DNA from 2 places in the Actinosynnema sp. NPDC059797 genome. Region 2 is predicted to be linked to the other one. Evidence: riboswitches for the same ligand, from Rfam matches in the RefSeq annotation. Region 2 holds a riboswitch; the other holds the start of a gene.
The links. A riboswitch is a leader RNA that binds a small molecule or an ion and turns the genes downstream of it on or off. The one in region 2 is predicted to bind thiamine pyrophosphate.

Region 1 (4,204 bases), on a different contig from region 2:
GCGGAAGTCACCCGGCAGCGCGTCCATGGTCACCAGGTAGCCGAAGCCGACCGTCACCGCGGACACGCCCAGCGGCAGCATCAGCGCCGCGTCCAGGGCCTCGGCGAACCACGAGCCGCGCCGGCGCAGCCCCACCAGCACCACCGCCGACACCACGCCCACCACCAGCGCGATCAGCGTCGCGTCGGTGGCCGCGCGCAGCGAGTTCAGCGCCGCGTCCAGGCCGGTCACCGCGAGCGTGCCGCGCTCGCCCGTGCCGGCCAGCGCCGCGTACCCGGCCAGGCTCCACCCGTCCCGGCCGGACAGCGACCGCACCAGCAGGCCCACCACCGGCGCGAGCAGGGCGGCGACCACCAGCCACGCGGCGGCCACCACCGCCCACTCGCCGCCGGTCGGCCGGCGCGGCGGCTCCACCCGCAGCGGCAGGCCCCGCTCCCGCCTGCGCCGGGCCGCGCCGCCCAGCGCCAGCACCGCGACCACGGCCGCGAACTGGAGCAGCGACAGCGCCGCCGCGCCCGGCAGGTCGAACAGCTCCACCGTGCGCAGGTAGATCTCGGTCTCCAGGGTGCGGTGGCGGGCGCCGCCGAGCACCAGCACCACGCCGAAGCTGGTGGCGCAGAACAGGAACACCACCGAGGCGGCCGACCCGATCGCCGGCGCCAGCAGGGGCAGCGTCACCGACGCGAACGCCCTCGGCCGCGACGCGCCGAGCGCCCGTGCCGCGTCCTCCGCGCGCCGGTCGACGCGCGCCCACAGGCCGCCGACCGTGCGGGCGACCACGGCCACGTTGAAGAACGCGTTGGCCAGCACGATCGGCAGCACACCGCCGTCCGGCCACAGCGCCCGGAACGCCAACCCGACCACCACGGTCGGCAGCACGAACGGCACCATCACCGCCGCCCGCACCACCCCCGTGCCGCGCACCCGGCAGCGGGCCAGCACGAACGCCACCGGCATCCCGGCGACCAGGGCGAGCCCCGTCGCGGCGGCGGCCTGGCCGAGGGTGAAGCCGACCAGGGACCAGGTGCGGGCGTCGGACAGGACCGGGAGCACGCCGCCCTCGCCCAGGCCGAGGCCGACGATCGCGGCCACCGGCCAGGCGAAGAACACGCCCAGGAACGCCAGCGGCAGGACGGCCGCGAGCGCCCACCCCGCGCCGGGGGTGAGCAGGGTGCGGCGGAGCGGGCCCGGCTGGCGGCGGGGGTTGGGGCCGGGGCCGGATGGGCCGAAGTCGGCCGGCGCGAGGTCGGGCGGACCGGGGCTCGCCGAGCCGGAGCCGTCCGAACCGGGACCCGCCGGCACGAGACCGGCCCGGCTGGGGCTCGGCGAGCCGGAACCGGCCGGGTCCGGGCCAACCGAGTCCGGGCCGGTCGGAGCAGCGCTCGCCGCGTCCGGGCCGGCCGGAGCGGAACCCGGCGGGTCGGAGCCGGCCGGCACCGGGCCGGTCAGCCCTGCACCAGGGTTCGCCACTCGGACACCCAGCGCTCGCGGTTCGCGTCGACCTCGGCGGCGGGCAGCGACCGGGACTCGGCCGGCAGCGGCGCGGCCTTGGCCCACGCCTCGGGCAGCGCCACGCCCTCCCGCGACGGGTACACGTACATCTGGCCGGGCACGTCGGCCTGGAACCGCTCGGACAGCAGGAAGTCCACGACCTTCTTCGCGTCCTCGGCGTTCTTCGCCCCGTTGAGCACGCCCGCGTACTCGACCTGGCGGTAGCAGGTGTCCAGCAGGGCCTTGGTGCGCGGCGTGCCGTCGTCGCCGATCTCCGCCGACGGCGAGGACGCGTAGGACACCACGATCGGCCGGGGCCCCTTGCCGCTGGAGCCGGAGAAGTCCTGGGTGTAGGCCTCCTCCCAGCCGCTGACGACCTTGACGCCGTTGGCGGTCAACCGGCCCCAGTAGCGCTGCCACTCGCCCTCGCCGAAGGTGGCGATGGTGCCGAGCAGGAACGCCAGGCCCGGCGACGAGGTGGCAGGGTCCTCCACGACCAGCATGTCCCGGTACTTCGGGTCGGCCAGGTCCGCGAGCCCCGCCGGCTCGCCCACGTCCTTCAGCGCGGCCACGTCGACGTTCAGGCACACGTCGCCGACGTCCACGGCGTGCAGCCGGTTCGGCGGGTCGAGCTGGTAGCGCTGGGCGCCGTGCCGCGCCTCCGGGCTGGCGTACTCGGCGAACACGCCCTCCGCCAACGCCCGCGAGGCGAAGGTGGAGTCCACGCCGAAGGCGACGTCGCCGATCGGGTTGTCCTTGGTCAGGACCAGCTTGTTGGTCACCTCGCCCGCGTCGCCACTGGCCAGGGGCTTGATCGTGATGCCGGTCTCCGCCTTGAAGGCGTCCAGCACCTCCTGGGACGCGGCGAACGAGTCGTGGGTCACCAGGGTGACCACGCGCTCGCCCTCGGCGGGCCCGTTCGTGGCGGCCACCGAGCAGCCCGAGAGCAGCGCGAGCGCGGCGGCGGCGGACAGCAGGGGTCGGAACATCATCTCTCCCTACACCGGCATGACCCGGATCAGGTGCGGACGGTCGAAGGCCTGCGTGCCTTCCTCTCAGCCCGGCGCGACACCGGACTCCCGTGGTGAACCGGCAGTTTAACGGGCAGGATCTGGACCATGCCGAAGGCCGAGCTGTTGACCGACGACCAGGTGGACGCCGAACTGGTCTCGCTGACCGGGTGGCGCGCCAGGGAGGCCGCCCTGGAGCGCACCGTCGAGCTGGCGAGCTTCCCCCGCGCCATCGAGGTGGTGAACCGGGTCGCGGAGATCGCCGAGCGCGACGACCACCACCCGGACGTCGACATCCGCTGGCGCACCCTGACGTTCCGCTGCCGGACGCACGTCAGCGGCGGGATCACCGCGCTGGACGTGTCACTGGCCCGGGAGATCGACGCGGTCCTCGACGCGCTCGCGTGACGGGGCACGGGACCCACGCGACCCGGGCCGCAGCGCCACCGCGACGGTGACCAGGGTGAGCAGCCCCACCGCCGGGTAGACCCAGCCGAGCGCCGACAGGTGCCAGGGGCGCGGGATGACCCAGATCGACTCCTGCGCGATGAGCAGGATCGAGATCAGGTAGCTGCCGATCGCCGCCAGCCACGCCACCGCGGTCACCTTGGCCAGCCGGTGCGCGGTGCCGTAGAGCAGCCACATCAGGGCGGGCACGGCCCACACCCAGTGGTGGCTCCACGAGATCGGCGACACCAGCAGCCCCAGGAGCTGCACGGTGACGATCATCGCGAGGGTGTCCTTCGCCTTCACCGCCGCGTGCAGGGCGAACCCGGCGAGGACCGCGGCCACCACCGCGCCGGCCAGGAACACCGGCCCGGTCTGCACGTCGTACCCGAGGGTGCGGCTCAGCGCGCCGCGCAGCGACTGGTTGATCGCCGAGCCGACGGGGCCGACGCGCTCCGCGTCGCCGAGCAGGTGGAACCAGTACTGGGCGGACAGGGCCGGCGACACCGCCCAGCCGACCCCGACCGCGGCGGCGAACGCGACGACCGACCACACCGCCGCCCGGTACTGCCTGGTGACGAGGAAGTAGAGGCCGGAGATCGCGGGCGTGAGCTTCAGGGCCGCCGCGACGCCCACGCCGGCCCCCTGCGCCCAGGCGCGCGCGCTGACCAGCGTGCCCATCAGCAGGGCGGCGAGGACGAGGTTGATCTGGCCGTAGTTCAGCGTGGTCCGCACCGGCTCGACCCAGATGAACAGGCCGGTCCACAGCAGGGCCCGGCGCGGGTCGCGGCTGCCGACCAGCTCCAGGGACTTCCGGGTGACGAACCACAGGCACGCCAGGCTGACGAGCTGCCAGAACCAGCGCGCCACGCCCCACGGCACCCAGGACAGCGGCACGAACACCAGCGCGGAGAACGGCGGGTAGGTGAACGGCAGGGCGAACTGGTCGGAGAACTCCTCCAGCCGCCACTCGTACAGGGCCCCGGTGAACAGCTCCGGTGAGGCGTTCCGGTAGACCATGAGGTCGACCATGGTCATCTTCGTCTGGAAGGCGACCATGGCCAGGTGCCCCAGCAGTGAGAGCCCGAACAGCCACGGTGCGAGGGCCAGCGCACGCCCCTCCAGTGCACGCAGCGCCACTCCTACCTCCACGTTCGTGTGAATTGCACGACTGCCGGGCCACGAAACGGGGTACCCGAACGTCAAGACGAGTGGGAGATCAACGCAAGGGGATATCGCATGACCGCCGACATCGT
Region 2 (4,204 bases):
CGCGGGCTCGTGGATCAACCCCGCCACGGGCAAGCTGGTCGTGGCGGTGACCGACGCCGCGAAGGCGGACGCGGCCCGCGCCGCGGGCGCCGACGTCCGGCGCGTCGCCTTCTCGCACCAGCAGCTGACCGGCGCGAAGGCCACCCTCGACGGCCTGGCCTCCGCGCCGAAGTCCATCACGAGCTGGCGGGTCGACGAGCAGACCAACTCGGTCGTCGTCGAGGTCAACCGCGACCAGCGCGACGCGGCGGCCGAGGCGTTCCTGGCCAAGGCCAAGTCCGTCAGCCCGTCGGTGCGGGTGGTCGAGGTCGCCGAGTCCCCGACGACCCTGTACGACACCCGCGGCGGCGACGCCTACTACATCGGCTCCGGCCGGTGCTCGGTCGGCTTCGCGGTGACCGGCGGCTTCGTGACCGCGGGCCACTGCGGCCGCACGGGCAACGCGACGACCGGCTTCAACCGCGTCTCGCAGGGCACGTTCGCGGGCTCGTCGTTCCCGGGCAACGACTACGCCTGGGTGCGCACGAACTCCAACTGGACCTCGCGCCCGTGGGTGAACCGCTACAACGGCTCCAACGTCACCGTGACCGGCTCCACCTCGGCGGCGGTCGGCGCGGCGATCTGTCGCTCCGGCTCGACCACCGGCTGGCGCTGCGGCACCGTCCAGGCCAAGAACTCGACGGTGAACTACCCGCAGGGCACGGTGTCCGGCCTGACCCGCACGAACGCCTGCGCGGAGCCCGGTGACTCGGGCGGCTCGTGGGTGGCGGGCTCCGGCTACAGCCAGGCCCAGGGCGTGACCTCCGGCGGTTCGGGCAACTGCTCCTCCGGCGGCACGACCTACTTCCAGCCGGTCGGCGAGATCCTCAGCGCCTACGGCCTGAGCCTCACCCGGGGCTGACCGACGCGCGCGCGGCCCGGCCGCGCACCGCTCCAGGGCGAACACCCCCGGCCGCAGCTCTCCCGCGGCCGGGGGTGTTCCCTGTCCGAGGCCGAACCGGCGGGGCCGGGCCGAACCGGGAGGGCCGAACCGGGAGGGCCGAACCGGGAGGGCCGGGCTAGGAGAACTGCACCGACCGCTTGGACAGCCCGTACCAGAAGCCCTCGACGGTCGTGGTGGCCTCCTGCGCGCCGCTCGCGCCGAGGGACACGAACAGCGGCGCGAAGTGCTCGGTGCGCGGGTGCGCGACGACGGCCGCGGGCGCCTTGTGCCGGAAGTCCAGCAGCGCGTCCACGTCGCCCGCCGCCAGCGCCCGCCCGGCCCAGTCGTCGAACTCCGCCGACCACGACGGCGGCCGGTAGTCGGGCCCGGTGGACATGTCCACGCAGCTCAGGTTGTGGGTCATGAACCCGCTGCCGACGATCAGCACGCCCTGCTCGCGCAGCGGCGCGAGCCGCCGGCCCACCTCGAACAGCTCGCGGGGGTCCAGGCTCGGCAGGGACATCTGGAGCACCGGCACATCGGCGTCGGGGAACATCTCCTTCAGTGGCACGTAGGCGCCGTGGTCCAGGCCCCGCGCCTCGTCGTGCGCGACGGGCCGGTCGAGCAGGCCGGCCACCGCCCGCGCCAGCCCCGGCGCGCCGGGCGCGGGGTAGGTGACCTCGTAGTACCGCTGCGGGAAGCCCCAGAAGTCGTAGGTCAGCGGCACGGTGGTGGTCGCGCCCAGGGTGAGCGGGTCGTCCTCCCAGTGCGCGGAGACCACGAGGACGGACTCCGGGCGCGGCAGCGTCGCGGACCACGACCTCAGCTCGCCGGTCCACCGTTCGTCGTCGGCCAGCGGGGGAGCCCCGTGGCCCAGGTACAGCACGGGCATCACGTCGACGACTGTACGCCTTCTAGTTGAAATTTCAACCAAGCTGCGGCGTCGCGGGGGTCCTCGGCGTCGGTGATCGCCCGCACGACCACCACCCGCGTCGCGCCCGCGCCCAGCACCTCGGGCAGCCGCTCCCGGTCGATGCCGCCGATCGCGAACCACGGCCGGTCGGTCGTGCCCGCGGTGGCGCGCACCAGGTCCAGGCCCGGCGCGGGCCGCCCCGGCTTGGTCGGCGTCGGCCAGCACGGCCCGGTGCAGAAGTAGTCCACGCCCGGTTCGACCGCCGCCGCCCGCGCCTGCGCCACGTCGTGCGTGGAGCGGCCGATCACCACGTCGTCGCCGACGACGCGGCGGGCGAGGGGCACCGGCAGGTCGTCCTGGCCCAGGTGCAGCACGTCGGCGTCCACGGCGAGCGCCACGTCGGCCCGGTCGTTGACCGCGAGCAGCGCGCCGTGCCGGGCGCACGCCTCGGCCAGCACCTCCAGGGCCGCGATCTCCTGCCTGGCCTCCAGGCCCTTGTCGCGCAGTTGGACGACGTCGACGCCGCCCGCGAGCGCGGCGTCGGCGAACTCCGCGAGGTCGGGCCGGTCGGGCGTGCAGAGGTAGAGCCGCGCGTCGGCGAGCCGCCGCCTGATCTGTACTCCGTCGAGTCCTGGCACGGCCGCACGGTAACGGCCGCGGCGTTCCGTGCGCTACGGTGGAGGTGGTCCGCACGGGAGCCCGGAGATCACCGGGCTGAGAGGGAGCGTGGTTCGCTCCGACCGTCGAACCTGATCCGGGTCATGCCGGCGCAGGGAGCGTGAGTGCCTTTGACAACGCGGGTGACCGTCCTGGGTGGCGGTGTGATCGGCCTGTCCGTCGCGTGGTTCGCGGCGCGCGGCGGGTTCGGGGTGGAGGTCGTCGACCACGGCTCGCCGCACGGCGGTTCGCGGGTGGCGGGTGGCATGCTGGCGCCGGTCACCGAGGCGTGGCCGGGCGACGAGGAGGTGCTGCGCCTCGGCGTCGAGTCGCTGGCCCTGTGGCCGGATTTCGCCCGCGACCTGGGCGTGGAGCTGTCCCCGGCGGGCACGCTGGCGGTGGCGGTGGACCGGGCGGACGCCGGGGTGCTGGACCAGCTGTGCGCCTACCTGGGCACGGTGGGCCGGTCGGCCCGGCGGCTGACCGGCCGCGAGCTGCGGGCGCTGGAGCCGGGTCTGGGCGCGGTCCGGAGTGGACTGTCGGTGCCGGGCGACGTGGCCGTGGACAACCGGGAGCTGCTGCGCGCGCTGCGCGGCGCGTGCGAGCTGAACGGGGTGCGCTTCTCCCCGGAGCCGGGCGAGGCGGACGTGACGGTCATCGCGGCCGGCGCGTGGAGCCGCGACCTGCACCCGGCGCTGCGGTCCGTGATCCGCCCGGTCAAGGGGGAGATCCTGCGGTTGGCGGCCCGGCCGGGCGCGTTGCCGCCGCCCCGGCACACGATCCGCGCGCACGTGTCCGGCCGCCCGGTCTACCTGGTGCCGCGCCGGGACGGCTTCGTGCTGGGCGCCACCCAGTACGAGGCGGGCTTCGACGGCGACGTGACCGTCGGCGGGGTGCGCGACCTGCTGCGCGACGCCGAGGTGGTGTGGCCGGGCATCGCCGAGTACGCGCTGGTCGAGGCCGCCGCCGGGTTCCGCGCGGGCAGCCCCGACAACGCGCCGGTGATCGGCTGGCTGGAACCCGGCGTGCTGGCCGCCACCGGGCACCACCGCAACGGCCTGCTGCTCGCGCCGGTGACGGCGCGGCGCGTGGTCGCCCTGCTCCGCGAAGGAGGAAACAATTGCTGAAGGCCAAGGTCAACGGTGTGGAGCGCGAGCTGGCCGACGGTGCGACCGTCGAGGCCGTGCTGGCGCTGCTCGGCGCCCCCGCGAGCGGGGTGGCGGTCGCGGTGGACGGCGAGGTCGTGCCGCGCGCGGCGTGGGGGACGACCGCGGTGCCGGAGGGCGCCGTGGTCGAGGTGCTGACCGCGGTGCAGGGAGGCTGACGTGGACGACCCCTTGGTGATCGCGGGCCGGGAGTTCGGCTCGCGCCTGGTGATGGGCACCGGCGGCGCGGCGAACCTGGCGGTGCTGGAACGGGCCCTGGTGGCGTCCGGCACGGAGCTGACCACGGTGGCCATGCGGCGCCTGGACGCGGGCGGCGGCGGGGTGCTGGAGCTGCTGTCGCGGCTGGGCATCGAGGCGCTGCCGAACACGGCGGGCTGCCGCACCGCGGCGGAGGCGGTGCTGACCGCCCGGCTGGCGCGGGAGGCGCTGGGCACCGACTGGGTGAAGCTGGAGGTCCACGCGGACGACCGGACGCTGCTGCCGGACCCGGTGGAGCTGCTGGACGCGGCCGAGCGGCTGGTGGACGACGGTTTCACGGTGCTGCCC

Region 1: it holds a riboswitch for thiamine pyrophosphate, as region 2 does, so the genes downstream of both, ACFV4N_RS14525 (thiamine ABC transporter substrate-binding protein) here and thiO (glycine oxidase ThiO) in region 2, are expected to answer to the same signal.

What each region holds. Positions count from the first base shown of each region.
Region 1 covers NZ_JBHWIE010000044.1:34,073-38,276, reverse strand. The annotation lists gene ACFV4N_RS14530 (ABC transporter permease) at 1-1,170, opposite strand, end outside; gene ACFV4N_RS14525 (thiamine ABC transporter substrate-binding protein) at 1,446-2,480, opposite strand; TPP riboswitch at 2,468-2,584, opposite strand; gene ACFV4N_RS14520 (4a-hydroxytetrahydrobiopterin dehydratase) at 2,610-2,909, shown strand; gene ACFV4N_RS14515 (mannosyltransferase) at 2,865-4,088, opposite strand.
Region 2 covers NZ_JBHWIE010000014.1:61,666-65,869, reverse strand. The annotation lists gene ACFV4N_RS07140 (S1 family peptidase) at 1-901, shown strand, start outside; gene ACFV4N_RS07135 (dioxygenase family protein) at 1,059-1,814, opposite strand; gene thiE (thiamine phosphate synthase) at 1,814-2,473, opposite strand; TPP riboswitch at 2,517-2,628, shown strand; gene thiO (glycine oxidase ThiO) at 2,618-3,619, shown strand; gene thiS (sulfur carrier protein ThiS) at 3,616-3,816, shown strand; gene ACFV4N_RS07115 (thiazole synthase) at 3,818-4,204, shown strand, end outside.